DNA from 4 places in the Martinezella sp. CNPSo 3964 genome. Region 2 is predicted to be linked to each of the others. Evidence: riboswitches for the same ligand, from Rfam matches in the RefSeq annotation. Region 2 holds a riboswitch; each other region holds the start of a gene.
The links. A riboswitch is a leader RNA that binds a small molecule or an ion and turns the genes downstream of it on or off. The one in region 2 is predicted to bind cobalamin.
Positions count from the first base shown of each region.

Region 1: it holds a riboswitch for cobalamin, as region 2 does, so the genes downstream of both, fdhA (formaldehyde dehydrogenase, glutathione-independent) here and AC13Q5_RS05490 (aromatic ring-hydroxylating oxygenase subunit alpha) in region 2, are expected to answer to the same signal.
Region 3: it holds a riboswitch for cobalamin, as region 2 does, so the genes downstream of both, nrdH (glutaredoxin-like protein NrdH) here and AC13Q5_RS05490 (aromatic ring-hydroxylating oxygenase subunit alpha) in region 2, are expected to answer to the same signal.
Region 4: it holds a riboswitch for cobalamin, as region 2 does, so the genes downstream of both, cobU (bifunctional adenosylcobinamide kinase/adenosylcobinamide-phosphate guanylyltransferase) here and AC13Q5_RS05490 (aromatic ring-hydroxylating oxygenase subunit alpha) in region 2, are expected to answer to the same signal.

Region 1 covers NZ_JBXSOW010000010.1:202,192-209,504, reverse strand. The annotation lists gene aptA (omega-aminotransferase AptA) at 1-749, shown strand, start outside; cobalamin riboswitch at 937-1,136, shown strand; gene fdhA (formaldehyde dehydrogenase, glutathione-independent) at 1,361-2,551, shown strand; gene AC13Q5_RS27170 (hypothetical protein) at 2,652-2,867, shown strand; gene AC13Q5_RS27165 (hypothetical protein) at 3,018-3,614, shown strand; gene AC13Q5_RS27160 (inorganic diphosphatase) at 4,067-4,669, opposite strand; gene AC13Q5_RS27155 (GlxA family transcriptional regulator) at 4,774-5,712, opposite strand; gene AC13Q5_RS27150 (hypothetical protein) at 5,711-5,911, shown strand; gene AC13Q5_RS27145 (SDR family NAD(P)-dependent oxidoreductase) at 5,908-6,702, shown strand; gene AC13Q5_RS27140 (glycosyltransferase family 2 protein) at 6,946-7,313, shown strand, end outside.
Region 2 covers NZ_JBXSOW010000001.1:1,113,963-1,121,275, reverse strand. The annotation lists gene AC13Q5_RS05520 (MOSC domain-containing protein) at 1-353, opposite strand, end outside; gene phnF (phosphonate metabolism transcriptional regulator PhnF) at 426-1,160, shown strand; gene AC13Q5_RS05510 (FAD-binding oxidoreductase) at 1,165-2,595, opposite strand; gene AC13Q5_RS05505 (L-threonylcarbamoyladenylate synthase) at 2,628-3,602, opposite strand; gene AC13Q5_RS05500 (DUF6656 family protein) at 3,661-4,278, opposite strand; gene AC13Q5_RS05495 (ACT domain-containing protein) at 4,381-4,797, shown strand; cobalamin riboswitch at 5,001-5,204, shown strand; gene AC13Q5_RS05490 (aromatic ring-hydroxylating oxygenase subunit alpha) at 5,302-6,546, shown strand; gene AC13Q5_RS05485 (FAD-binding oxidoreductase) at 6,549-7,313, shown strand, end outside.
Region 3 covers NZ_JBXSOW010000010.1:121,947-129,259, reverse strand. The annotation lists gene AC13Q5_RS26795 (ABC transporter substrate-binding protein) at 1-830, opposite strand, end outside; gene AC13Q5_RS26790 (LacI family DNA-binding transcriptional regulator) at 855-1,868, opposite strand; gene AC13Q5_RS26785 (acyltransferase family protein) at 2,114-3,259, shown strand; gene AC13Q5_RS26780 (hypothetical protein) at 3,470-4,708, opposite strand; cobalamin riboswitch at 4,870-5,087, shown strand; gene nrdH (glutaredoxin-like protein NrdH) at 5,335-5,556, shown strand; gene nrdI (class Ib ribonucleoside-diphosphate reductase assembly flavoprotein NrdI) at 5,567-5,962, shown strand; gene nrdE (class 1b ribonucleoside-diphosphate reductase subunit alpha) at 5,950-7,313, shown strand, end outside.
Region 4 covers NZ_JBXSOW010000017.1:76,106-83,418, reverse strand. The annotation lists gene AC13Q5_RS32695 (cobyric acid synthase) at 1-1,037, shown strand, start outside; gene AC13Q5_RS32690 (chloride channel protein) at 1,136-2,932, opposite strand; cobalamin riboswitch at 3,113-3,510, shown strand; gene cobU (bifunctional adenosylcobinamide kinase/adenosylcobinamide-phosphate guanylyltransferase) at 3,652-4,176, shown strand; gene cobW (cobalamin biosynthesis protein CobW) at 4,182-5,231, shown strand; gene cobN (cobaltochelatase subunit CobN) at 5,241-7,313, shown strand, end outside.

The sequences.
Region 1 (7,313 bases), on a different contig from region 2:
CGGCTCATGGCATCGAGCTTGCCGAGGATCTGGAGCGGCTGGTCGCCCTGCACGGTGCTGAAACGATCGCCGCAGTCATTGTCGAGCCGATGTCCGGTTCAGCCGGCGTCGTCCTGCCGCCGAAGGGCTACCTGGAGCGGTTGCGCGCCATCGCCGACAAATACGGCATCCTTTTGATCTTCGATGAAGTCATCACCGGCTTCGGCCGTCTGGGCACGCCGTTCGCGACGGAATATTTCGGTGTCGTTCCCGATCTCGTTACGGCGGCAAAAGGCATCACCAACGGCACGATACCGATGGGCGCCGTCTTTGCCAGCCGCAAGGTCTATGACGGCCTGATGACCGGCCCAGAAAACCAGATCGAGCTCTTCCACGGCTATACCTATTCCGGCCATCCTGTCGCCTGCGCCGCCGGCCTGGCGACCATGGAAATCTACGAGGAAGAAGGTCTGTTGACGCGTGCAGCCGAGCTGGCCGAGGACTGGCAGAATGCGCTGCATTCGCTGAAGGGCCTGCCGCATGTGGTCGACATCCGCAATCTCGGCCTCGTCGGCGCTGTCGAACTCGCGCCGCGCGATGGCGCTCCCGGCACGCGCGCCTATGACGTCTTCGTCGATTGCTTCCAGAAGGGCCTGCTGATCCGCGTAACCGGCGATATCATCGCGCTTTCTCCGCCGCTCATCATCGAGCGCGCTGAGATCGAAACGATCGTCTCCATGCTTGGCGATGCCTTGAAGCGGGTAGCCTAATCATCTCTGAGCCTGGCCGGTGTAGATAGCGTCGGTCAGGCTCGATTCGAGAAGCTGTACGGTCGCTTCCATCCTTTGCCACGACATGATTGCCGGCAGCGGCTCGTCATCTGGAATGAAAGCATCTCATGTCGCCCAGCTGGGTGACGATGTCGTTTTTTCATGCGCAACACGGCTCCTCCCGTGATCTTCTGGACATGTTCAAGGTGCCATCGGAAAGCGTCCCGATGGATAATTGGGAAACCGGTCACAGGCCGGTGCTGCCCCCGCAACGGTAGCGGATCGAATGTCCTGATCGATGCCACTGGCAGAAGTGCCGGGAAGGTGTCGGGAAATCCGAATGGACAGGTCCGAAGCCCGGAAACCAGCCTTGACGGCATGCTTGACTGATCGCGGTGGGCGATCGAGAGGTGAATGGGGGTTTCCTGAGATCAGCCCCGTTTCAATCTCGCACAGCTTCCCATCAGTCACGCATGCGCCGGCTTGGATGGCACGAAAGTTGCCGCTCCCGAGACCGATTTTGCCGCCGTTCAGCCCGTTGAGGAGCGGGCCGATCCGAAGAGGTCCGACATTCGGGCAATCATCAAGCGTTCAATCAAGGAGGAGATGGCATGACTGGGAACAGAGGCGTGGTCTACATGCGGCCCGGCAGGGTCGAAGTGCGCGATATCGACGATCCGAAGCTGGAGGCGCCGGACGGCCGACGCATCGAACATGGTGTGATCCTAAAGGTGATCTCCACGAATATCTGCGGTTCCGATCAGCACATGGTTCGTGGCCGCACGACTGCGATGCCCGGCCTCGTGCTCGGGCATGAGATCACCGGGCAGATCATCGAAAAGGGTATCGATGTCGAGATGCTCGATGTCGGTGATATCGTCTCCGTCCCGTTCAATGTTGCCTGCGGCCGCTGCCGTTGCTGCAAGTCGCAGGACACCGGCGTCTGCCTGACGGTCAATCCGTCGCGCGCCGGCGGTGCCTACGGTTATGTCGACATGGGCGGCTGGATCGGCGGCCAGGCGCGGTATGTCATGGTGCCCTATGCGGATTTCAACCTGCTGAAGTTCCCCGATCGCGACAAGGCCATGGCAAAGATCCGCGATCTGACCATGCTTTCCGATATCCTGCCGACAGGCTTTCACGGTGCTGTTCGGGCAGGCGTCGGTGTGGGTTCCACGGTCTATGTTGCAGGTGCAGGACCGGTCGGTCTGGCTGCTGCTGCTTCCGCTCGTATCCTGGGTGCCGCCGTCGTCATGATCGGTGACTTCAACAAGGATCGGCTTGCACATGCAGCCAAGGTTGGTTTCGAGCCCATCGATCTTTCCAAGAGCGATCGTCTGGGCGATATGATCGCGGAGATCGTCGGCACCAATGAAGTGGATAGTGCGATCGATGCAGTCGGTTTCGAGGCGCGTGGTCATTCTGGCGGGGAACAGCCGGCAATCGTGCTCAATCAAATGATGGAGATTACACGAGCGGCTGGTTCGATCGGCATACCCGGACTGTATGTGACGGAGGATCCTGGTGCCGCAGACAATGCTGCAAAGCAAGGCAGCCTGTCCCTGCGCTTTGGTCTCGGCTGGGCGAAGGCGCAATCCTTCCATACGGGGCAGACGCCGGTGCTGAAGTACAATCGCCAGCTCATGCAGGCAATCCTGCACGACAGGTTGCCGATTGCCGATATTGTCAACGCCAAGATCATCTCTCTTGAAGATGCAGCACAAGGATATGAGAGCTTCGATCAAGGTGCTGCAACGAAGTTCGTGCTCGATCCGCACGGCGAGCTGACGAAGGCGGCGTAGTAAAGAAGAACTTACAGGATCACGGAGTGATCCTGAGGTGAATACAGGCAGAGGGCGGAGGTTGGTATCTCTGCCCTCGGTGTTGTAGCGGTGAACGCATATGAGTTTGCCGGACAACAAAATGGCGGCAAAAGCCAGAGACGGCATCAATTGCTTCGTCGATACACCTGCAGGTTTGTGCGCCGCCATAGAACATTTCGAGCAAGTATGCGCCGCAGCACGCCTTGCCGAAGTTCCGGATCATGTCTGGAAATGGCTAATCGGGTCGGAAAACTCGCAAAATTTGAGCGCGCCTGGTCTCCAAAGGCGGTTGTAGAGGCCGATTTATCGATAATAATGACGTATTATGTTGCCATTATACATCTATCCTTTACATATATGCGGGCATCCATGCGGAGGAGCTTCGTCATCGCTTCCTAAGCAACGGCGGCTTGACAAAGAACGCTAACCTGAAGAGATCGGATCAATGGCAAACTTTCTTGAGAAATGGACTTCGAAAAAGGCTGATAAGCCGAAGGCTGGCGCACGCAATGTTGTTGATACATTTCGTGCTCGAGTAGCGGAACAGAAGGCATATCTGGAGGAGTACGAGCGAGACACGGCAGGTTTCAAGAAGTGGCGCTCCACTTGGTTTCAGCGTGTTCCCGGTGGCTTTGGCGTGACGGTCGGTCGTGACTCGGTCAACGCCGGTCGTGGATTGAGCTATGTTGTCGTCGACGCGATCAAGGACGTGGCTGAGTTTCTCGATGATCTCGCCTATCACGCAGAGCATGATGCCGGCTTCCGGCAGGCTCTCGAGCAGAACCGCCAGCGTCGCGTCGCACTTCTGAATGCGGCAAAGACCGGAGGCAAGGCAGCGGCCTCGAAGACGAAGCCGAAGGCGAAAGCTATCAAGCCCGCAGCGGTGGCAAAGTCGGCCGCTGTCAAGCCTGCTGCTACCAAGGCAGCACCCAAGGCTACTCGGACAAAGGCTGCTTCCGTAGCCGCTCCCGCACCGGCTGCTGCAGAAGCAGCCAAGCCGAAGCGCACGCGCAAGACGAAGGCTGCTGGCGCAGCAGAATAAGATTAGGAAGCCCGCTTCACGCGGGCTTTTTCTTTGCTTGAAACATGCTCATGTCATCGAAGGTGTATGGCTGCGCCTTCAAACAAGCATCAAGGCGGATCTGTCCTCGACACTGTCGATCACAAGAGTTGAACCGAACAGGAAGAGAGATCCGAGGCCGTTACAGAGACTATGCGGCTATTGAAGTTGGGGAATGGGCCGGTACTCTGTGCTACATCACACCGAACCCACTGATGTTGATTGACGCGGCCGACAGAGCGCACAGCAGATATCGTTGTATTGAGTTGCTTCGAGGCAACGGAATGAGGCCGCGATACGCAAACGCGCTGGGCGTGACTTCTCTTTGAGCTGACCGATTGAGGGGGCGCAATGACGCTCGGCTCCGAGAAGGTTTATTCCGTACCAGGCAGCAACCTGAAAGGAGCGGCATCTGCCGCCCCTTTCGGTCAATTTCACTTCTTCTCGCTATAGGCCTTGATCGCGGCGGCAACTTCGGTCTTGGCCGCTTCCGCATTTTCGAAGCCACCGACTTCGACGACCTTGCGGGCGTCAGGCAGTTGCTTGTAAACGCGGAAGAATGCCTGCAGCCGGTCCTGCTCCAGCTTGGGAAGATCGGAGATTTCCTTGATGCCATCGTAGGTCGGATCGATCTTGGTGGTGGGTACGGCAACGATCTTGTTGTCGACCTCGCCGCCGTCGATCATCTTCAGCACGCCGATTGCACGCACGCGGACGATGGCGCCGGGAACGATCGGTTCGCGCGTATAGACGAGGGCGTCAAGCGGATCGCCGTCACCACCGAGCGAGCTAGTAATGGAGCCATAGTTGGCCGGATAAGCGACCGGCATGGATTGGAAGCGATCGACGACGATGTGGCCGGTCTTGGCATCGATTTCATATTTGGTGAAGCTGCCGGCAGGAATTTCGATGGCGGTGTAGAATTCCTGGCTTTCGTCTTTCGGCTGAGGATAGTCGATATAGGACACATAGTCGGCAGCCGAAACAACACCCGTGGAAAGGATCGTCATTGCAATGACGGAGATAAGCTTTTTCATATACGCCCCCGCGTTAAGGTTGAACGCTATCGCCCTAATCAGGGGTTGTTACGGGCTTGTGACATAGATCGGTGAATGCACAGCTAACTGTCCAGGCTCACCATCTACCCGAATGCGCGAACATTGCGGCGGATCGTCTGCGGCGGTTGGCCGAGCACGCGCAGGAAGGCGCGGCGCATGCGCTCGCGATCGGCAAAGCCGACTTCGATGGCGATTTCATCCATCGAATGGCGACCGTCTTCGATCATCAGGCGCGCAGCCTCCACCCGCATGTTCTCGACCGCCTTGGCGGGGGACTGGCCGGTTTCGCTGCGAAAGACGCGGTTGAACTGGCGTGGGCTGAGGCTTGCCGCCTCCGCCAGCTCCTCTACCGATACGATCTTGCGCAGGTTTCGTCCGGCAAAGTCGAGCGCGCGTTGAACGCGGTCGGATTTCGGCTCCAGCTCGAGAAGCGTCGAAAATTGCGATTGCCCGCCGGCACGACGATGATAGACGACGAGCTTTCGGGCTACGGTTCGCGCCAGCTCCTCGCCGTGATCCTTCTCGATCATTGCAAGGGCGAGATCGATGGTGGCGGTCATGCCTGCCGATGTCCAGATGGACCCGTCGATGATGAAGATCTTGTCCTCATCGACCTTGAGGGCGGGGAAACGATCCCGCAGCTCTCGCGCAAAGACCCAATGTGTCGTTGCGCGGCGGCCATCCAGTAATCCGGCTTCAGCCAAAGCGAAGGCACCGGTACACGGAGCCGCGACACGCCGGGCGGATTTTGCAGCCCGACGGATATAATCGAGGATCGCGGGAGATGTGGCCGAAACTTCTGTCGCCGCGCCGATGAAAAGAGAATCGAAAGCAGCATCGCCAAATGCCTCCGTTTCGACACTGAACCCTGCCGACGAGCGGACATGCCCTCCTGTCTCCGATAGCAGCGTGACACGGTAGAGCTCCCTCTCGCTCGCCAGATTTGCAACCTCGAAGGCGGTCACTGCGGTGAATCCCATGACCTGAAAGCCGGGAAAGACGAGAAATCCGATGGAATGCATGGCAAAACTCACGGCTGGAAAAGGTGTTTATAGCATTTATCGGTCGAAAACGGCATCAACTTTCTATGGTTCCGGCCATTATGCGTCGTTCTGGATGTCTGAAAACGTGGTGAATATGACATTTCGGTCATCGGCATTTGCGCCTATTATCATTGTAAGCGGGACAATGACGCCGCAGGACAAGGAATGGAAACAATGACAAATTCATCGGGCAAGGCATTGGTAACGGGCGCCTCTTCCGGCATTGGCGCCGTCTACGCGCATCGGCTCGCCCATCGGGGCTTCGACCTCATTCTGGTGGCGCGCAATGAAGAGCGACTTTCGGCGATTGCGGAGCGGCTGCGCACGGAGACGGGACGTAAGGTTGAAGTGATTGCCGCGGACCTCGGCTCCCAGAGTGATCTGCGTCGTGTGGAGCATGTGCTGAGGACGGATGAGGCGATCACGCTTCTCGTCAACAATGCCGGCTTCGGCGGAGCGGCACCCTTGCTGGAGGCCGATGTCGACAAGATGCAGCAGATGATCGACCTGAATGTCACCGCGCTCATGCGGCTCACCTATGCCGCCGTGCCAGGCTTTGTTCGGCGTGGCGGCGGTTCCATCATCAATATCGCCTCGATCGTCGCAATCGCGCCGGAGCTGTTGAACGGCGTCTACGGTGGCACGAAAGCCTTCGTGCTCGCCTTCAGCCAGTCCCTGAAACATGAGCTGGCGGACAAGAATATTCGCATACAGGCGGTTCTGCCCGGGGCGACTGCAACGGAATTCTGGGCAGTCGCTGGCGTCCCCGTGGAGCATCTGCCGTCGGAGATCGTCATGTCGACCGAGGACATGGTTGATGCTGCGCTGGTTGGCTTTGATCAGGGAGAGTTGGCGACGATCCCCGCTCTCGAAGATGTCGATCTGCAGAAGGCTTATGAAGATGCGCAGCAGGCCCTGAAGCCCAATCTCTCGCGCTCTGCCGCGGCTCGACGTTATCAAGTGAGGTAAGAATCGATCGAATGAATAGGGTGGCCGGCATTCACATCATATGTGCCGGTCATTCAAAAGCCATAAAACTGGCGAGGTTTGAAAAGGCAAAACGGATCGACATGATCCGAGCATCGGCTGCATGACATATCACGCAATACCACTTATGCGTCATGGCATATCCCAGCCAGTATCGACACCATCCATCAGGACCTGAATGAGAAGGTTCGCCGCGACCAAAGCAGATATGCGAGGTTCAATGCGATGTACTCCATCCAAGACCACACTCCTGTTTCCATCGTCATTGCGAACTACAACTACGCACATTTTCTGAGGCGCAGTATCGATAGCGCATTGGAACAGAATTACGACGATGCCGAGGTCATCGTCGTCGATGACGCATCGACCGATGCGACAGCTGATGTCATCGCCTCCTATGGCTCGCGAATAAAGACATGTCTGCGCGAGGTGAACGGCGGACATGCTGCTGCATTCAACACAGGCTTCGCATCCAGCCACGGCGAGATCGTGCTGTTTCTCGATGCGGATGATTATCTCTATCCGGATGCGGTATCGGAGGTTGTCGAAGCTTGGGAAGAGAAGACAGCTCAGGTGCAGTTCAGGCTGCATAT
Region 2 (7,313 bases):
CCCGTCACCTCGACGATTGCTTCCGCGCCGATATGAAGGCGCGTACCTTGAGGCAGCGAAAGCAGGTCGATCCCTCTGGTCGCGATATTTTCGCCCATATCGCCCGGCGAAACGGAAAATCCCTTCTCCGTCAGTTCGTCGAACAGCTCCTCATGGATGATATGCACCTGGCGCAGATTGGGCTGGGTCGGATCGACCGCGACGCGGGAACGATGCTTCACCGTCACTCCCATGTGCGCGTCGCCTTCGACGCCAAGCCCCGTCAGCAGCTGAATGTGATCCTTGGTCTGCTTCCTGAACTCGTGCACGCCGCTGCTGCTGACTGATGTCACATATATGCGCTTGTCGCCCATGCCGAACCCTTCCATAAACGATCGAGATCTTTATAAATTGGTATATACCAATTTCAAGGCGACAGATTTGTGATGGTAGAGAAAATTCGACAGGACGAAGGCGCAAAAACTGCGGGAGGCTGGGCGACCGTTGCCGCGGACCTCAGGCGCGCCATCGATGGCGGTCACCATGCTCCGGGAAGCCGCCTGCCGAGCGAGCGCGCCTTGTCCGAACAATTCGGCGTCTCCAGGGTGACGATGCGGCGTGCGATCGCCGAACTGGAGGGGGAGGGGCTGCTACGTGTTGCGCGCGGCAGCGGTGCCTATGTCCGCGCCGACATGCCCGTCCGCTTCCAGCTGGGCGACAAGGTACGCTTCAGCAAGGATCTGACCGCGACGGATGCCAACCTCACGCGCAAGGTTGTCTCGGCAAGGGAAATCCCGGCAACCGCCGATGTCGCTACGCGGCTAAATCTCCGGCCGGACGAGACGGTGCTGGAAATATGCGTGGTCGCCTATGCCGATGCGCTTCCTGTCTCCGTCGTCATGCGCAGCTGCTCGGCGAAACGTTTTTCCGGCTTGGCGGAGAAGTTTGTCGCAACAGGCTCGTTTACGGCGGCGCTGAGGGATTACGGCGTGACAGACTATTGGCGCCGCTCCACCGACATCACGGCGCGGATGCCGACGGAAGCCGAGGCGCGCCTCCTGCAGCAGTCGCGCCTGACGCCCGTGCTTGCCTATGCCGGCGAAGACATCGATGCCGACGGCACGATCATCTCGTGCCAGATCGGCTGCTTCGCCTCGGAGCGGGTTGTCGTGACGGTTTGATATCTCAGACCTTGAGAACCTTTCCCGGATTCATGATCCCGGCTGGGTCGAAGGCCGACTTGATCCGTCGCATCAGATCCATCTCGATATCGGAGCGGATCGAGGCAAGCTCGTCGCGCTTCAGCTGGCCGATGCCATGCTCGGCCGAGATCGAGCCGCCATGCTGCAGCACCAGCCCATGCACGATCTTGTTGATCTCGCGCCAGCGGCCGATGAAACCAGCCTTGTCGGCGCCGACCGGCTGCGAGATGTTATAGTGGATATTGCCGTCGCCCATATGCCCGAAAGCGCAGACGCGCGCCCCCGGCATGGCAGCGACGACGGCCTTTTCGGCCTCCGCCATGAATTGCGGGATCTGCGCCACCGGCACGGAAACATCGTGCTTGATTGAGCCGCCTTCCGGCTTTTGCGCATCCGACATGCTCTCGCGCATGTGCCAGATAGCCTTCTGTTGGGTTTCCGAGCTGGCGATGGCCGCATCCTGTATCAGGCCGGCCTCATAACCCTGCTCGAGCAGCGCCGTCATCATCCGCTCGGCCGTCTCGGCCGAATCGGAGGTGGAGATATCAATCAGCACATACCAGGGATGCGCCGTCTCCAGCGGATCGCGCACGCCCGGAATATGCCGTGTGGTGAACTCGACGCCGATGCGCGGCATCAGCTCGAAACCGGTCAGCGCCGTGCCGCAAAGGCTTGAGGCGTTCTTGAACAGGGTCAGCGCGTCGTCGACCGATTGCAGGCCGGCAAAGGCGACCTGATGGCCGAGCGGCTGCGGGAAAAGCTTCAGCACGGCGCCGGTGATGACGCCGAGCGTGCCTTCCGCGCCGATGAATAGATCGCGCAGATCGTAGCCGGTATTGTCCTTCTTCAGGCGGCGCAGCCCATTCCAGATCTCTCCCGTCGGCAGCACGACTTCAAGGCCAAGGCAAAGCTGGCGCATATTGCCATAGGCAAGAACGGCCGTGCCCCCGGCATTGGTGGAAAGATTGCCAGCAATGCGGCACGAACCTTCGGAGCCGAGTGAAAGCGGGAACATGCGGCCATGTTCGGCCGCTGCTTTATGAACATCGGCGAGAATACAGCCGCCGTCGACGATCATGGTGTTGCCGACCGGATCGATATCGCGAACGCGGTTCATGCGCTCCAGCGACAGGATGATGTCGGAGCCACCCTCGCGCGGCGTCTGCCCGCCGACAAGGCCGGTATTGCCGGTCTGCGGCACGATGGCCGTGCCGGTCTCGCTGGCAAGTTTCAGGATCGCGGAAACCTCTTCCACGGAGCCGGGTTTCAGCAGTATGGGCGAAGCGCCATGATAGAGCCCTCGGTTCTCAACAAGATGCGGCGCGATTTCCGCAGGGTCTCGCACGGCATGTTTTTCACCGACGATGGCGGCGAAGCGATCCAGAAGGTCGGAAGAGGGGGCGGAGCTGCTCATGGCGTGTCCTTTGCCTGATGGTGTCGGGCTGATTATTCTCTGGGCGCGGCCGCGCGGCGCAGCCGGTCGTTGATGGCCTCGCCGAGGCCCTCGTCGGGAATATGGGAGAAAGCAATTGTCGTTGCACCGGTGGCGTCGGCGCGCTTCATGAAGTCGAAAAGGTTTGCTGCGGCTTCGGAGAGATCGCCTCCGGCGCTCAGATCCAGCACGGCAACGGCTTTTTCGATGCCGGCAATGTCGGGCGTCCCGAAGCGGATCAGCGTCTCGTTCTCGGAAACCTCCGTCGCATTCAGCCGCACGGCCGCTCCCGGCGCATAATGCGAAGCCATCATGCCTGGAGCCTCGATTGCAGCCGAAGCTTTCTTCTTGCGCTTCAGCGCCTTGCCGGCCACGCGCTCGATCTCGCTTGCCGCGAGACCGCCTGGCCGCAGCAGGCGCATCTCGCCGTCCTCGACCTTCACGATGGTCGACTCGACGCCGACGACCGAAGCCCCGGCATCGAGAATGAGGCTAATGCGTTCACCGAGATCGTCATGGACATGATCGGCGCTGGTGGCGCTGATCTTGCCTGACGTGTTGGCGCTTGGTGCTGCAAGCGGCCGGTTGAACGCGCGGATCAGATCGCCGGCAAAGCCTTTGGGTACGCGGATGCCGACAGTATCAAGCCCGGCTGTCGCCAGCGGGTGGATGCCGCTATCGGGCTTGAGTGGCAGCACCAATGTCAACGGGCCAGGCCAGAAGGCTTCCGCCAGCTTCCGAGAGGTAGGATCGAAGATCGCATAGCGCTCGGCCATGGCGAGATCGCTCATATGGCAGATCAGCGGATTGAAGCGCGGCCGCCCCTTCGTTTCATAGATGCGGGTAATGGCGGCTGGATTGGTGGCGTCAGCGGCAAGCCCGTAGACCGTCTCCGTCGGTAGACCGATCGGTAGACCCTCGGCAAGGGTTGCCGTCGCGACCTCTATTGCCGTTTGCGGATGTTCGAGAATGTCTATGTGTCGTGCCATGGCCTGCCTGCTTGCAGTTCAGGCCGTTCTTATGCTCTTCGAGTTTTGGGATCAATCGTCAAAGCTGGCGAATGATGTCGCGAAGCTGCTCGTTGCGGGCGCCGAGCAAAAGAACATTACGGATGGCGATCTGCGGATCGTGCGTGTGGAAGAGCACGCCGTTGCCGCGAATGTCGCGATTGATCGTCAGCTTCTTGTCTTCCGCTTGCTTGTCCGGATGGATGGCGACGGCGAAATACATCCGCGAATATTTCAGACTGATGTCTTCGAAGAAATTCTCTTCCTGGCCGATCCGGGCAAAGAAGTTGGCGATGTAGAAAGCCCAGTTCACCTGCTCATATTGCGCGAACTGCGTCCGCGCGGCTGTCACGTGGCAGTAGCCGAGATGCGGCGTGTCCTTCAGCGTGTGATGGAAGATGAGCTTCGGGAAACGGATTGATTTGTGGAAGCTGTTGAGCCGGTCATGTGTCTTTTCACCGGCATCTCTCAGCTTCTGCGCCGTGCGCACCGCTACTTGCTCATGGCTGATATATTCCCGCTCTTCCGCAAGCCAGTGCGACCTGTTGCGGTTGATGCGGCCCGTGCGCAGGAATTCGCTGTAGCCCGTTGTTGATACCGGTGGCGCCGGCTCGGGCTCGGCGGGCTTCCCAGCGTCGAAATATCTGAGTTTGGCCATGCCGGATCTCGCTTTAGACGTCTCTGGACGGCATGGTAGACGGAATAGCTTGAGCCGGGCTTAACCAATTTGAGACGCCGAACCTTGAGGAGACAGACAAACATGCCTGGAATTATCGATCTCAAGCAGCTTCTGTCCGGCATGAAGCCGAATCTCGTTGAAGGCGAATTCGTCTATTGCAGCGTCCCGGCATCGGCACTGGCCGATCATTTGCATCTGGAGCCGATCGGGCTGTTCCGAGAAAAAGAAGGTATAACGTTGATCCTTCCGCAGGAGGCGGCCCACATGGCAGCGCTTGCGGTCATGCCCGCCATGCGCATGATCACGCTCGAAGTCCATTCGTCCCTGGAGGCGGTCGGGCTTACTGCGGCCTTCGCCACGGCCCTTGGAAATGAGGGCATTAGTGCCAATGTCGTCGCTGCCTATTACCACGATCACATCTTCGTTCCGGCTGCCGATGCGGAGCGCGCCATGACTGCGCTGCTGGCGCTTTCCGCCACCCAGGCAGCCCGTCGATAACAGCTCTGTCGCATTCAGAATAAAGCGTCATCATTCGGGTGCGGATGGGCTGCATATCCGCATTTTGGCATGGTCGCATAAGCGATTGAATCATCTTCCTATAATGCCTTTTCGTGGAACCGTCTCGGCGTTCCGTTTCGCCTGTCGTCAATTTCGGAGCCGATGTCGCATTGCAGCGCAGCGGCTGACGGAACCGAGAGCTATGATGCCATCAATCTCAAGGTGCCGTCTGCTAGGGAGACGGAGAATTGGGAAGCCGGTCAAAATCCGGCGCTGCCCCCGCAACGGTGGTGGAGTGAGGCATGGCGAATAAAGCCACTGGGTCGGCCGACCTGGGAAGGTGCCATGGGGTTCTGGAAACAGGGCCGCTCCAGAGCCCGGAAACCAGCCTTGGGCGCATAAGGTTTACTGACCGCGGCGGGTGGTCGGGACATTGCTTTTGGCCGCTCCCAATCGGCCGCGCATGTCCTTTGCCCCCTTCCTGGTACTGCTAAGGATAGGCAAATGGACATCAGCAGCAAAGTTCTGCGGCAATTGAAGAACCACCGGACGGGCTTGAGCCTGGAGCAACCCTTCTATACCGATCCGGATTACTTCAAGCTCGATATGGAGACGATCTACTATCGCGACTGGCTGTTCATCGGCCATGATTGCGAAGTGCCGCGCGCGGGCAATTACTTCACCGTCCAGATCGGCGACTATCCCGTCGTGATCGCCCGCGGCCGCGATCAGGTCATCCGGGCCTTCCATAACAGCTGTCGCCATCGCGGCTCGCGCGTCTGCTCGACCGAGCGCGGCTCCTCGGCGAAGCTTGTCTGCCCCTATCACCAGTGGACCTACGAGCTCGACGGCTCGCTGCTCTTCGCCCGCCAGATGGCCGAGGATTTCGACAAGAGCCAGCATTCGCTGAAGCCGGTTCATTGCGAAAGCGTCGGTGGCTACATCTTCATCTGCCTCGCGCAGAACGCTCCCGATTTCGCGCCGGTTCGCGCCGCGATCGAGCCCTACATGGCGCCGCACCGCATCAGCGAAGCCAAGGTCGCCTTCCAGAGCACCATCATCGAGAAGGGCAACTGGAAGCTCGTCTGGGAAAACAACCGCGAATGCTACCATTGCGCCGCCAATCACCCGGAACTTTGCCGTACTTTCCCGGAAGCGCCGACCGTGACCGGCGTTCAGGGCGCAATGAACGATCCCGTCATCGCCGAGCACTGGCAGCGCTGCGAAGCAGCCGGCCTGCCGAGCGAGTTCAAGATTTCGCCTGACGGACAGTTCCGCGCCGCTCGCATGCCGCTGATCGAAGGTGCGGAAAGCTACACCATGTCCGGCCAGAATGCCGTCAAGCGGCCGCTCTCGTCTGACGTAACGATCAACGGCATCGGCACGATGCTATTGTTCCATTACCCGACGACATGGAACCACATGCTCGGCGACCACGCCATTTCCTTCCGCGTCCTGCCGATCAGCGCTGAGGAAACCGCCGTCACCACCAAGTGGCTCGTTCACAAGGATGCGGTCGAAGGCGTCGACTACAATCTCGAAGAACTGACCCACGTCTGGACCGAAACCAACGATCAGGACCGCCGCATCGTCGAGGAAAATGCCTTTGGCATTCGCTCGCCGGCCTATGAGCCCGGTCCTTATTCGGAAATCCATGAAGGCGGCGTCATGCAGTTCGTCGAATGGTACACGACATTCATGATCAACCGGCTGCAGGGCGACCAGGCCAAGCTGTCGGCGGTTGCCTGAGCATGAACATGGCCGTCTCCCATTCGCATCGACACCTCGACCAAATGCAGCCCTGGAGCGACAGGCAGCATATGCTCGAATGTCTCTCCGTCACGCCCGAGGCGCCCGATGTGATGACCTTCACATTCGGCTCCGACAAGGACAACTGGTTCCGCTATCTGCCGGGCCAGTTCGTGACGCTGGAGCTGCCGACGGCTCCGGAGCCGGTCATGCGCACCTATACGCTCTCCTCGACGCCGTCGCGGCCCTTCTCGGTCGCCGTGACGGTGAAGGCGCAGAAGGACAGTATCGGCACGCGCTGGATGTTCGAGAACCTGAAGCCCGGCATGCGCATCAAGGCTTTCGGCCCGCTCGGCGATTTCAGCCATATCCGCCATCCCGGTGAAAAATACCTCTTCGTCTCCGCCGGCTCCGGCATCACACCGATGATGTCGATGACGCGCTACATGTCCGATATCGCACCGCTGTCTGACATTACTTTCGTCAATTGCTCGCGCAGTCCGACCGATATCATCTTCCGCTCCGAGCTCGAATATCTCGCCCGCTTCATGCCGAACCTCAATCTTGGTCTCATCGTTGAAGGCTGCGGCCGCACCGATCTGTGGTCGGGGCTGAAGGGACGCATCGACAAGGCGAAGATCGGCCTGCTGGCCCCCGATTTCATGGATCGGACGATTTTCTGCTGCGGCCCGGAAGTCTTCATGGACGCCGTCCGCTCCATGCTGGAAGCGCATGGCTTCGACATGTCGCGCTACCATCAGGAAAGC
Region 3 (7,313 bases), on a different contig from region 2:
ACGTTGGTGAAGTTCCAGGTGCCGGTCGGTGCCATGCCGGCCTGGCCGCTGGCGATCTGCGCAAAGGCCTGCTCGAGCGTCAGCGAGAAATAATTATCGCCGAAATAGCCCTTGTCCCACCATTCCGCGAGCTTGTCGATCGAGTGAACGAAGGCGGGGTCGGTCCATGAGATGGCGCCCGTCAGCGCCTTGTAGACATTCTCAGGTCCGGCGATCGAGTTGAAGGCGATCGAAACGTAATGCTCGTTGGCCGGGCGCCAATCGGCATTGCCGGCGCCAAACGGCGTGAGGCCCTTGGCCTTCATTTCGTCCGCAAGCGCCTCGAAATCTGATATCGTCGTCGGGACTTTCCATTTGTTCTGGTCGAACAGGGTCTTGTTATAGAAGAGGCCGAGCGTCTCGTAGGTTTTCGCCAGGGCGTAGAGCTTGCCATTGTAGCGGCCGAGGTCGAGAAAGAGCGGCAACAGGCGCTCGTTCCAGCCATATTTCTTGGCGTAGTCGTCGAGCGGCATCAGCTGACCGGCCTGTGCCATAGCCGCGACGTAGCTCGGGCCGGCCGTAAAGACGACATCGGGGCCTGTGCCGGCCAGCATTGCGACGCGCAATTGTTTGTCGAGATCGGAGCCGCGGAAGTCGATGCTCAAGAGGTCTTCGGGATGTGCCGCATTGAACGGGTCGATCAGAATGTTCTTGAGGTTGTCCTGGTTCTCCGGTGAAGCGGATTCGTACCAGAAGGATATGGGCTTCTGATCCGCCGCGAATGCGAAGCGGGATATAAGCGGCAGGGTGGCCAGGCCGAGGCCCGCCTTCAAAACTGTACGTCTGTGCATCGGTTTTCTCCTCCCGATTTGATCTTATTCGTTGCTCGTCGAGCCTCTGACGATGAGGTCAAAAGGCATCTCGACGGCTGTGCCTGCACCAGTCTTCTCTCCGCGCAGACGCTCCATCAGTGTCTGTGCGGCACGTTCTCCCATTTGCCATTGGAACTGTGCGACCGTTGTCAGGGTCGGGGTTACGAGCTTGGCGGCGGAAATGTCATCGAAGCCGACAACGGCAATATCCTCCGGAATGCGGATGCGGCGCTCGCGGAGCGACTGCATGACCCCGATCGCCATCAAGTCGTTGGCAGCAAAAATGGCCGTTGGCCGGAAATCGCCACCGAGAATGCTTTCCGCAGCGCGGATGCCGCCCATCTCGGAAAATTCGTCATCGATGACGACGTGGTCGGGGTGGCTGAACTTTGCGAGCGCTGTGCGATAACCCTCGATGCGATGCGCCTGTGGACCGCCGCGGCCCGCGACAAGCGCGATGCGCGTATGGCCGAGACCCAGCAAGTATTCCGTTACCGCCTGCGCGGCGGCGCGGCTGTCGACATAAATATCGTCGACGGGAATGTCGCCGCCGCGTTTCTTGGACGATTCAATTCTCACAATAGGAACGCCAGCCTCGACCAAGGGATTGAAGTCCTTGGCCTTCAGCGTGAAGAAGACGCCGATTACGCCGTCGACGCGGCCTTGTCTGGCCCAATCGAGAAAATGGCGTTCGCGTTCGGGGGTGCCGTCGGTGTTGACGGTGATTACATCGTAGTTCTGACCATCAGCGATGGATTGAATGCCGCGGATCAACGATGGATAGAACGGATTGGTGATGTCGGGCACGATGCAGGCGATGGTCATCGAGCGGCTCGTTTTCAGCGCCTGCGCAAACCGGTTCGGCACATATCCGAGGTCCTTTGCCGCCTTCGTGATGCGCGCCCACGTCTCCGCCGGAATGGACGCCCCGCCACCGCTCAGCACCATGGAAACGGTCGCCTGGGAGACGCCAGCCGCCTTTGCGACATCCTTTTGTGTTGCTCGTCCGTTTGTCATTGTCCACTTGCTTATACGTATTAGTTATACGTATCAATAAAATGCATGTTGCCTGCTGTCAAGCTGGGTCTCGGTGCGCGCAGTTGGTTCGCTTGCTGGTGGAAATGATGTTTTGGGGAGAACCTCTTGGCATGAAGCTGGCAGCTCGCAGCGGAGCGAACGGCTCATTTTCACCGTCTGTTGAAGAGGGGACAGTGACGCCTATGAGCAATCTATTAACGGTTGCAATCTAAGCTCACTAAATCATGGAAAAGATGTCTCGACGACACGATCTGGATTTTGTCAGGGTGGCAGCATTTATGCTGCTGATCATCTACCATGTCAGTCTAATATACAATTCAAGGACCTTTGTCCTGAAGGCACGGGATAGCTCTTCCGCCTTCGATGTGATCCATCTACTGACGCATCCCTGGCGAATGACGCTGCTGTTTTTTATCTCCGGCGCCGTGACGGGTATGTTGCTCGTGAAGCATCCTCCCGGCGCATTGAGGAGTGCGCGGACAAAACAATTACTAGTGCCTTTTCTGGCGGGTATGCTCTTTCTGATCCCACCGCAGATATATGTATTTTTGAATGCCAAGATGGGAGTGCATATCAGCCTCTTGGAGGTCTTTTGGGACTATGTAACCTTGACTCCGGTTTCCTTGCCGGGCGGTGAACAGACCCTGCTCGCCGGCATGCAACATCTTTGGTATCTCGCATATCTGTGGAGTTATACCGTGGTCGTCACGCTCGCCATCGCGGTGTGGCCATCGCTGTTGACCTCTATGGGAGATCGGCTGGCCCCCTGGCTTACCGGCAAATGGGTACTGATAATGCCCGTCTTGCTGTTCATTTTGCTGCGACTCGTCTTGAGACCGATTTTCCCTCCATCACTGGAGTTTTTGGCAGATTGGTACAATCACGCCGTTTATATGGCTGCGTTCCTGATGGGAGCCGTGATGGCAACGCGTGACGATTGTTGGGATGCCATAGTCAGCATGCGGAGGCCGGCATTGATTCTGACGATTGCTTGTGCGCTCGCCTTGGTGTTCCTGTTTCCCACGCTGCCGTCCAGCACTCCGGAGATGTGGCGACTGTGCGCAGGTAGAGTGCTTGGCGGTGCGTTCCAATGGTCGGCAATCGTCGCCGTTCTTGGTTATGCGAGGACTTGGTGCAGATCGGAAAATGTCGTGATCCGTTATCTCAACAGGGCAGTTCTCACCTACTACGTTCTCCACCAGACCGTCATGCTTCTGATCGCCTATGAATTGGACCGCATGGGGCTTTTGTCCGCTGCATCGTTTATTCCGATTGCCGCCGCCACTTTGGCGATCTGCGCTGTGGCTTACGAACTGAAGCTTCGTCTGGAGAGTGCCACGAACGCGATGTTCCGTCCGCACGCTACCTGATATTATGGGCGGGCTTGGCAAGCTGAGTTCTCATCAATCGTCGTCTACTGTTGGGAGCCGGCCGTGCAACCGGCTCCTGTTGCGATGATCTACAGTTAGCGATCGATGGCGTTGCCCTTGAAACATAACGCTCCAAGCAGGCGGCGGTAGTCAGATACTGGCTACCAACCGACGATCTGAAGCGGATCGCAATCTCGGCACCCCAGGCTCTCAGTGCATGGCCCCCGATCCACCTGCCGATATGATCGCAAAAGGCTGCCCCTCGACAGCGATGCTGCGGATTTCCTTTAGAGACCGGCTGTCGACCATACGCACGAGGCCGTGGCGCGGGTCGGTGATGGCAATGAGATCACCGGCAATAGCGAGCCGTGGCCGCGGATCGCGCCAGTGGCCATCCTTGCTGTAGGGCTCGGTAACGGTCTCGGATTTCACGATCGCGCCCTTCACGACGTCGAGAAGATGCAGATTGCCGTCCTCGGTGAGAATATAGGCCTGCTGCGGCTTTGCCGGATCAAGAGCGAAGTCGACGCGACGCGTCGGCAATTCGATCAGCTTGAAGGGCTCGGCTGTGTTGTCGGGATCGATGAGCACGATGTTCTGCTCACCATAATTGCCGAGGAAGAATTGCATGGATGTGCCGCCGAGCAATGTCGAAACCTTGCCTTTCGGCAGGGAGGAGCCATAGGCGAGCATCTCGACCTTCGGACCGCCGATGCCGCCGGGGTGGGCGATGAGAACTCCTTCCTCGCAGCCGAAGGCAACCAAGCGCGCCGACGTCGCCTCGCCGTGCAGGCCCGTGCAACGCTTGACCTCGCCGACCTGTTCCCCTTTGCGATCCAGCACGCGCAAACCGAGTCGCGGCGGCAACTCGCCTTCCTTGACGGGAGCCTCCATGTTCGGCACCGATACGAGGAGGTGGTTGCCCATCGGAACGGCGACGCCGTGATGGGCGGCGATGGTCTGGAATGAGCGAATATCGGGCTTACCTTCGGCAAGGCCGCTCTCCGACAGCAGATCGAATTTGTTGTCGCGATCGTAGAAGATCGCCACATCATTGCCGTGCGTCACCACATGCCCTGGCTTATCGCCCGTAATCGATGTCTGAAGCAGTTTCGGATCGGAAAGTTCGATATCGCGATGCTCGCCGTGGTCGGAGAGGGTGATACCTGTCGCAATAGCGTGGACCACATTCTTTTCACCTTGCACGGCAAAGATGGTGCGACCGGACTGGCTGAGTGACAGGGCGGCATAGCCGTCAACGTCGAACCGACCGATTTCCTTGCCGCTCGTGGCGTCGATTGCGCGGATGATCGGCCGGCTGTGATCGGCGACAAATAACCGCCAGCTTTCCGTCTTGTTTTCGTCGTCTGCAAAGGATGGAAAGGGAAACAGCAAGGCGCAAGCCAGCGATGAGGCCGCAAGGAGGATACCAGATCTCGTGTTCGGCATGAAAAATCCTTTATGTAATAACATTACATAGACAACGTAATAAAGTAACCCTGCGTTTGTCCAGCCCCTCCATGCTCGCCTGAGGCGAGATTGTTGGAGCTTATCAACATCGAAAATGGCTTGAGGCTATCGAAGCAATTGACGTAATTTTAACTGAAGATACTATATATAGTGTTCGAGGTTCTTCTGATTCGCAAGGATTGGAGGCTAAGATGGGAATCCGGTCGGCAAGCATGATGCTTGTCAAGCCGGAGCTGCCCCCGCAACTGTGAGCGGTGAGCATTCGTTTGATGACGTCACTGAGGCGATGAGCCTTGGGAAGGCAGGACGAATGTTGTGACCCGCGAGCCAGGAGACCTGCCTTGAGCATTGACGTCCACGGGCGGGGTGTCCGGCTGGCGAGCGATAGTTCTGCGGCATGATCGCCGCCGTCACTTCCTCGAAGCCCCCGCATCAATAACTTCGGGGTGAAGTGCATGTTCCTGAGTATCCATAGTCGCCCGCGCGAATGACGGCCGCTTAATGCGCCCGGCAGCCGCCTAGGTTTGCCCCATTTTTCACTCCGCCGAGCGGGCACCATCCGATGCCCGAGCGATTTTCTATGCCCATCCATACGAGGATATCTCATGAGCATCACCGTTTATAGCAAGCCCGCCTGTGTGCAATGCACAGCTACGACCCGCGCCCTCGATCGCCAGGGGATCGATTACACCATCATCGACGTATCGGCCGATGCGGCGGCATATGAGCTGGTGCAGGGTCTCGGCTATCGCCAGGTTCCGGTCGTTGTTGCCGGCGAATTGCATTGGGCCGGCTTCCGTCCCGACATGATCAGCGCTCTTGCCTGAGGAGCCGGCGGTGGGGGAGATCGTCTATTTCTCCAGTCGATCGGAGAATACCCATCGCTTCGTTGCCAAGCTTGCTTTGCCGGCCGCTCGTATTCCGCTTGCCGCGGGAGACGAACTTCGCGCGACATCGCCTTACGTCCTCATCGTCCCGACCTATAGCGGTGAAGGCGGCAAGGGGGCCGTACCCAAACAGGTAATCCGCTTCCTCAATGATGCGGGCAACCGTTCGAATATCCGCGGGGTCATCGCCGCGGGCAACAGCAACTTCGGCGCGACCTACGGGATCGCCGGCGACATCATCTCTGCCAAATGCCAGGTGCCGTATCTCTATCGGTTCGAGCTTTTGGGCACTGACGAGGATGTAGCCAATGTCAGACACGGATTGGAACGATTTTGGACACGCTAAGCTCTTCTTTGTCGCCGGATGCGGGCGAAAAACCGCAGGGCACTTTTTCTCATTCCGCGAATGACCGGCCAGCGAAGGCCACGGAAACGGCATCGGATTATCATGCCCTCAACGCGATGCTGAACCTCTATGACGAGCAGGGAAGGATCCAGCTCGACAAGGACCGCATGGCGGCCAAGCAATACTTCCTCCAACACGTCAACCAGAACACGGTCTTTTTCCATAACCTTAGGGAAAAGCTCGATTATCTGGTAACGGAAGGCTATTACGAGCAGGAGGTGCTCGACCAATATTCCTTCAATTTCGTGCGCGATCTCTTCGATCACGCCTATGCGAAGAAGTTCCGCTTCCCGACCTTCCTCGGCGCCTTCAAATATTACACCAGCTATACGCTGAAGACCTTCGACGGAAAGCGTTATCTTGAGCGCTACGAAGACCGTATCTGCATGGTGGCGATGACGCTGGCGGGCGGAAACGAGCAGCTCGCCCGCGATCTGGTCGACGAGATCATCTCCGGCCGTTTCCAGCCGGCAACGCCGACCTTCCTTAATGCCGGCAAGAAGCAGCGCGGCGAGCTGGTCTCCTGCTTCCTGCTGCGCGTCGAAGACAATATGGAATCGATCGGCCGGGCCATCAATTCTGCTCTGCAGCTGTCGAAGCGCGGTGGCGGCGTGGCCCTGTCACTCACGAACATTCGCGAGGCCGGCGCGCCGATCAAGCATATCGAGAACCAGTCGTCGGGCATCATTCCTGTCATGAAGCTGCTGGAAGACTCCTTCTCCTATGCCAACCAGCTTGGCGCGCGGCAAGGGGCGGGCGCCGTCTATCTGAATGCCCACCACCCGGACATCATGCGCTTCCTCGATACCAAGCGCGAAAATGCCGACGAGAAGATCCGTATTAAGACGCTGTCGCTCGGCGTCGTCATTCCGGACATCACCTTCGAGCTGGCGAAGAACAATGAGGATATGTACCTCTTCTCGCCCTACGACGTGGAGCGCGTCTACGGCGTGCCGTTTACAGAGATTTCGGTGACGGAGAAGTATCGCGAGATGGTGGCTGACAGCCGCATCCGCAAGAAGAAGATCAAGGCGCGCGAATTCTTCCAGATCATTGCCGAAATCCAGTTCGAGAGCGGCTACCCCTACATCATGTTCGAAGACACGGTGAACCGCGCCAATCCGGTTGCCGGCCGGATCACCATGAGCAATCTTTGCTCTGAAATCCTGCAGGTCAGCGAAGCCAGCGAATATAGCGACGACCTCTCCTACAAGCATATGGGCAAGGACATCTCCTGCAATCTCGGCTCGCTCAACATCGCGGCCGCCATGGACAGCCCCGATTTCGGCAA
Region 4 (7,313 bases), on a different contig from region 2:
TCAATCTGCGACGCGGGGATATTGCCAACATGGGCTTTGCGACGCGCGCGAATGTCCCCGTCGTACTGGTCGGCGACATAGACCGCGGCGGCGTGATCGCGTCGCTGGTCGGCACATACCATATATTGCCGGAGGAAGACCGGCGGATGATCCGCGGCTACCTGATCAACAAGTTTCGCGGCGATATCTCGCTATTCGGTGAGGGCATAGAGGCGATTGGCGGTTTTACGGGCTGGCAATGCCATGGTGTCGTGCCGTGGCTGAAAGCGGCGGCGCGCCTGCCGGCCGAGGATTCCGTGGTGTTGGAGCGGCTTGCCCGAGGCTCCCCTGGCGCGTTGAAGGTTGCCGTGCCCGTGCTGTCGCGTATCGCCAATTTCGACGATCTTGATCCGCTGCGGGCCGAGCCCGATGTCGATCTCGTCTTCGTCCGCGCAGGTGAGCGTTTGCCTGCCGATGCGGCGCTTGTCGTACTGCCGGGCTCCAAGTCCACGATCGGTGACCTCCTCGATCTGCGCGAGCAGGGGTGGGATCGCGATATTGCTGCACATGTGCGCCGCGGCGGCCGCGTCATCGGCATTTGCGGTGGCTATCAGATGCTCGGTCATACCGTCTTCGATCCACTCGGCATCGAAGGATCGGTGACCGAGACGCCCGGATTGGGCCTGTTGGATATCGAGACGGAAATGGCGCCGGAAAAGACGGTGCGCAACAGCCTCGCGGTCTCAAAAGAATATGATGTGCCGCTGTCGGGTTATGAAATCCACCTCGGCGTGACGCGAGGTCCGGACTGCGAGCGGCCGTCGACAATGATTGATGGGAGGCCCGATGGAGCCGTATCGCCGGATGGACGCATCATGGGCACATATCTGCACGGTCTTTTCGGCAGCGACAGCTATCGCGCAAAGCTGCTGGCAAGCTTCGGCCTTTCCAGCGAGCGTATGAACTATCGCGCCAGCGTCGATGCGGCGTTGGACGAAGTTGCGGCAGAGCTGGAAAGCGTACTCGATCCTGCGTGGCTCGACAGTCTCGTGCGCTAGAGCGGTTCAGCTTTTCACGGAAGCTCTAAGCTGATCTAGCTCCTGGTTTCCTTACAATTCCGGACGGAAAACCGCTGCGCACTTTTCCTGGAGTTGCTCTAGAGTTCGCCCGATACCTCGCGGCGGCGGCGGTCGAGCTCCTCGCTGTAGCGACGCAGCGTGTAGCTCTCCGTCAGCAGGCCGATGACCTTGCGTTCGATCAGATCGTTGACCACGACGAGCGCTTCGGCCTTGGTCTGGTCGAACATCGCGGCGGCTTGCTTGGCGTTCATCTGCGGCTGCAGGAACTCGTTGCGCAGGCGAATGAAATCGGCAAGTCCGTGCTCCTCGTCGTCTTTTTCGATCGGGCTCGCGTAGACATCGGGCACGAGGACCATTCCGGAATATTTCTCGTTCTTGTCGATGAGGATGACGCGCTGGGCCGAGCCGATCGGGAAATTCCTGCGGAATTCCTCGATGCTCATGTCGATGCTGCCGGTATGCACGTCGGGGCGCATCATGCGGGCGACGGTCAGATTGCGGATCCAGCCGACGTCATGGGCGCTGCGGATGCTTTCGCCACGCAGATGGAAGCGCCATGTCGCGAAGGAGTAGCCGAAGGTGGTGCGCACCACCAGCGACGAGGTGATGACGGCGGCCAGCACGAGAGCGGTGATCGGGAAGTCCCCGGTGATTTCAAGCGCCAAGAAGGTCATCGTCAGCGGGCCGCCGATGATCGCGACAGCGAGCGAGCTCATGCCGACCACGGCATAGACGACCGGCGTCAGCGTTGCGTGATCGAAATAGGGGGCGCAATAGGCGAAGATCTTGCCGAGCAGCGCGCCCATGAACAGCGAGGCGAAGAACAGACCACCTCTGAAACCGGAGCCGATCGATATCGCCGAGGCGAGCGATTTCAGCAGGAATAGACCCACCAAGGCGCCCGGCGTCACGTCCGTAGACAGATTGAGATGCAGTGCGCCATGGCCGGCCGAAAGAACCTGCGGCGAGATCAGCGCCAGTGTTCCGACGACCAGGCCGCCCAGTGCGGGCCGGAAGGGCGGCGCGATGGAACTCTTGCGTGCCAGTTCCTCGACCCAGGCAACGCCCTGCATGATCAGGATGCCTATACCGGCACAGAAAGCGCCGAGCAGGATGGCCGGGAGATAGTCCGCCGGGACGATCGCACCGAAGTGATCGATGTCGATGGCGAAGTCATCGCCGGCAAGCAGTCTTGCAATCATCGTCGATATCAGTGCCGAGACGACGACGGGCGTCAACGTGAGGATCGAATAGCTGCCGATGATCAGCTCGAAGGCGTAGAAGGCACCGGTGAGCGGCGCATTGAATGCGGCGGCAATAGCGCCGGCAGCGCCGCAGCCGACGAGCATGCGCAGATCCGCGCGACGCATCTGCATCTTGTAGCCGAATTTCGAGGCGATGCCGGCGGCGAGCTGTGTGTAGCCTGCTTCAAGCCCGACAGACGCGCCGAATCCATTCGAGATTAGGTTCTGCACCGCGACGATGATACTGTCGGTGAGCGACATGCGACCGCCATGCAGGGCATTGGCTTCGATCGGGTCGACCATCGGTTTTTTGCGTGTGCGCGACAATACATAAAGGATGATGCCGAGGATGATGCCGCCGGCGATCGGCGCGATGAACAATACCGATTTGTCGGGAATCGCCATTGCCGCCGAACTCAGTCGCTCGTAGTCGGTTATGCCATAGATGACGCTGTGAAGTTTGCGCGAGATGTAACTCATCGCCGTCACGGCGCAGCCCGAAGCTATTCCCACCAGCGCGCCAGCGAAAACAAGTCCCAATTCGCCACGGCGCAGCAATGCCCTGAACCGACCAAGATCGAATAAGGCCGAGAAGACGCCGAGGCGGCGCGGTTGGAATTTCTGCAACATGGGAAGCTAACGGTACGTTTTTGCTAGAATGTGAGGGCTGACCCTCTATAAACTCCTAACATCAAAGAAATACGGCAAAAAAGCCGTTGGTTTTATGGGAATTTTCAACCTATTTCGCAATCAGGATGGCGCAGGTCGCATCCATGCCCTTGATTGACTTGAACTAAGTGAAAGCCTAATCATTGTGGCATAACGAATGGTTCCTGAGCGGCGATCTGCCGCATGGGATGAAAAGGGAATGTGACGGGACGGACCCAAGCCGGGCGTTCTCATCACAGCCGACCCCGCGACTGTAGAGCGGTCAGGGTCTTTCGTTCGGTTTGAAGTCTATTTCGTCGATGGTTCGCATGGGGCGAACCGGGCGGGGCGGGCGCAAATCGAAAAAGCCACTGGCGTGGCATCATGATCAACCGGGGCTGGACGCCTCTCATTCTACGAATCGTCCGCCTTTTCATGATGGATGCTGGGAAGGCGAGAAAGACCCGCTGGCGCACGATCGGGGGCGACCGGTTTCGGTCTGCCCCCGTCGCGGCGCCTTATCCGCGAGCCAGGAGACCTGCCATGCGTGCCGGGCACAGAGCCTGTTCTGGAACGTGAGTTCCGCTGCCAGCACGGAGGTTGTCGTGGCACAAGATGAGTTTTTGGCGTGTAGACGCCCTTTTTCCGGTTTCAGCTGTAGGCTGCCGACCTCCGCTTTTGCGTGGGAGCGGGCATAAGGCATGTCGTCTTCAATTTCCCGAGCAGTCTTCGTCCTTGGGGGCGCGCGTTCCGGCAAATCCAGATTTGCCGAATCCCTGATTTCGGATGCCGGCCTCGAACGTCACTATGTGGCGACAGGGCAGGCGTGGGACGACGAGATGCGTGAGCGCATCGCCCAGCATCGCGCTGACCGCGGTGATCAATGGCAGACGCATGAGGAGCCGATAGACCTTGTCGGGCAGCTCGCCGCCATCGACGCCGAGGGGCGGGCAGTGCTTATCGACTGCCTGACGCTCTGGGTCACCAACCTGATGATGGCCGAGCGGGATATGGTCGCGGAGTTTGCTGGCCTGACTGCCTTTCTGCCGACCGCACGATCACGGCTCGTTCTCGTATCGAACGAGGTCGGCCTTGGAATCGTGCCTGAAAATCGCATGGCGCGCGAGTTTCGCGACCACGCCGGCCGCCTGCACCAGATGGTCGCGGCGGCGAGTGCCGAAGTTTATTTTATCGCAGCGGGGCTGCCGCTGAAAATGAAGGGTTGATGAATATGAACCAGGAAAAGATTCCCGCCACCGTCATCACCGGCTTCCTGGGAGCCGGCAAGACGACGATGATCCGCAACCTCCTGCAGAATGCCGGCGGCAAGAAGATCGCTTTGATCATCAACGAGTTCGGCGATCTCGGCGTCGACGGCGACGTACTCAAGGGCTGTGGCGCGGAGAACTGCACCGAAGACGATATCATCGAGCTGACCAACGGCTGCATCTGCTGCACCGTCGCCGACGATTTCATCCCGACCATGACGAAGCTTTTGGAGCGCGATGCGCGTCCGGATCACATTGTCATCGAAACCTCCGGCCTTGCTCTGCCGCAGCCATTGGTCGCCGCCTTCAACTGGCCGGACATTCGTACGCATGTTACCGTCGACGGCGTCATCACCGTGGTCGATAGCGCCGCCGTCGCCGCCGGCCGCTTCGCCGATGATCATGACGCAGTCGAAGCCCGCCGTGTCGAGGATGACTCGCTCGATCACGAAAGCCCGATCGAAGAGCTTTTCGAAGACCAGCTGACCTGCGCCGATCTGATCGTGCTCAACAAGACCGATCTGATCGATGTCGATGGTCTCGGCCGCGTCCGCGCCGAAGTCGCCTCGCGCACGGTGCGCAAGCCGACGATCATCGAGGCGAAGAACGGCGACGTACCAGCCGCCGTCCTGCTCGGCCTCGGCATCGGCACCGAAGACGATATCGTCAACCGCAAATCCCATCACGAGCTGGAGCACGAGGATGGCACGCCGCATGACCACGACGAATTCGACAGCTTCGTCGTCGAATTCGGCCCGATTGCCGACCCGGCCGCATTCATCGATGCGCTGAAGGGCGTGATCGCGGAGCATGACGTGCTGCGCCTCAAGGGCTTCGTCGATGTCCCCGGTAAGCCCATGCGCCTGCAGCTGCAGGCCGTCGGCAGCCGCATCGACACCTATTTCGACCGCGCCTGGACGCCGGGCGAAGCGCGCGCGACACGGCTTGTGGTGATCGGCCTGCACGAGATGGACGAGACCGTCGTGCGTAGGGCGATCGAAGCGCTGGTCTAAGGGAAATCCATGCATCTCCTCCTGGCACAGAAGGGAACGATCAGCGACGGCGAAGAGGCAATCGATCTCGGGCAGTCGCCCGGCGATATCCTCTTTCTGTCTGCCGCCGATACCGAGCTTGCGGCGATTGCCGCAGCGTACGGCGAGGGCGGCCGTTCCCTTCGACTTGCGAGCCTGATGAGCCTCAAGCATCCGATGTCCGTCGATACCTATATCGACAGGACGGCCCGGCATGCGAAGCTCATCATCGTACGGGCGCTCGGAGGCGCGAGCTATTTCCACTATGCTCTGGAGGCGCTGCATGCCTGTGCGGCGCGCCAGGGTGCAATGATTGCGGCGCTGCCGGGAGATTCGAAGCCCGATCCGGGGTTGACGCCTTTTTCCAATGTCGCGCTCGATGACCTCAATGCGCTGTGGTCCTATCTGATCGAAGGCGGCGAAGCGAACTCCAGGGCATTTCTTGCCTATGCCGAGGCGATGCTCTTGGGTGGCGAGAAGCCTATGCCTGCCGCGCCTCTAATGAAGGCCGGCATCTGGTGGCCGGGCAAGGGCGTGATCGGCGTCGAGGAGTGGAGAAGAGTTTCCAAAGCCGAGATGGCGATCCCTGTAGGATTCGAACCCCCGACGGTTGCCATTTCCTTCTATCGCGCGCTGGTCCAGAGCGGTGAGACGAAGCCTGTCGAAGCCATGATAGAGGCGCTTATCGCCGAGGGTATGCGGCCGCTGCCGGTCTTTGCCTATAGCCTGAAGGATGCAGTGTCAGTCGGCATTCTCGAAAGCGTTTTTACCGAGCTGAAGCCGGGCGTGGTCATCAATGCCACCGGCTTTGCGGTTTCGGCGCCGGGCGCGGATCGTCAAGCGACGGTGCTGGAGACGGGCGAGGCCGTCGTTCTGCAGGCCATCTTCTCGGCGTCGTCGAAAGAAGCCTGGGAGGCGTCCTCACAGGGGCTTTCGGCCCGCGATCTCGGCATGAATGTAGCGCTGCCCGAGGTAGATGGCCGCGTTCTTGCTCGCGCCGTGTCCTTCAAGGCGGCTGCCCGCTATGACGAGAGGGTTGAGGCCAATATCGTCGCCAGCGAACCGCTTGAGGACCGCATGCGCTATACGGCGCGGCTCGCCGCCAATTGGGCGCGGCTGCGCAGCACGCCGCCCGGCGATCGCCGTGTCGCGCTTGTTATGGCGAACTATCCCAACCGCGATGGGCGTCTCGGCAACGGCGTCGGGCTGGATACGCCGGCAGGCACGATCGAGGTGCTGAAGGCGATGCGGGCTGCGGGTTACGGCGTTGCCGATCTGCCTGCCGATGGCGATGCACTGATGCGGCATATGGCGGAAGGCCCGACAAATTCCGGGCATGATGGCCGTGTCGTTCGCGAGATGCTTTCCTTCAGCGACTACAAGGATTTCTTCGCGTCACTTCCGAAACAGATTCAGGATGAGATTACGGCGCGCTGGGGTGAGCCGGAGGCGGATCCTTACGCGCTCGACACCGGCTTTGCTCTGCCGTTCGCCCGCTTCGGCGAGATGCTTGTCGGCATCCAGCCGGCGCGCGGCTACAATATCGATCCGAAGGAGAGCTATCATTCTCCCGATCTCGTTCCGCCGCACGGCTACCTTGCCTTCTATGCCTTCCTGCGTCGCTCCTTCGGTGCTCATGCCGTCATCCATATGGGCAAGCACGGCAATCTCGAATGGCTCCCGGGCAAGGCGCTGGCGCTTTCGGAAGCCTGCTATCCCGAAGCGATCCTCGGGCCGTTGCCGAACCTCTATCCTTTCATCGTCAACGACCCCGGCGAGGGCACGCAGGCCAAGCGCCGCACGAGCGCCGTCATCATCGACCACCTGACACCGCCGCTGACGCGCGCTGAAAGCTACGGTCCGCTGAAGGATCTGGAGGCGCTGGTCGATGAATATTACGAGGCTTCAGGGGGCGACCCTCGCCGTATCCGTCTGCTCCGCAAGCAGATCCTTGATCTCGTCGCCGATATCGGCCTGGATCAGGATGCGGGCATCGCCAAGGGCGAGGGCGAAGATGAGGCATTGCGCAAGCTCGACGCCTATCTTTGCGATCTCAAGGAAATG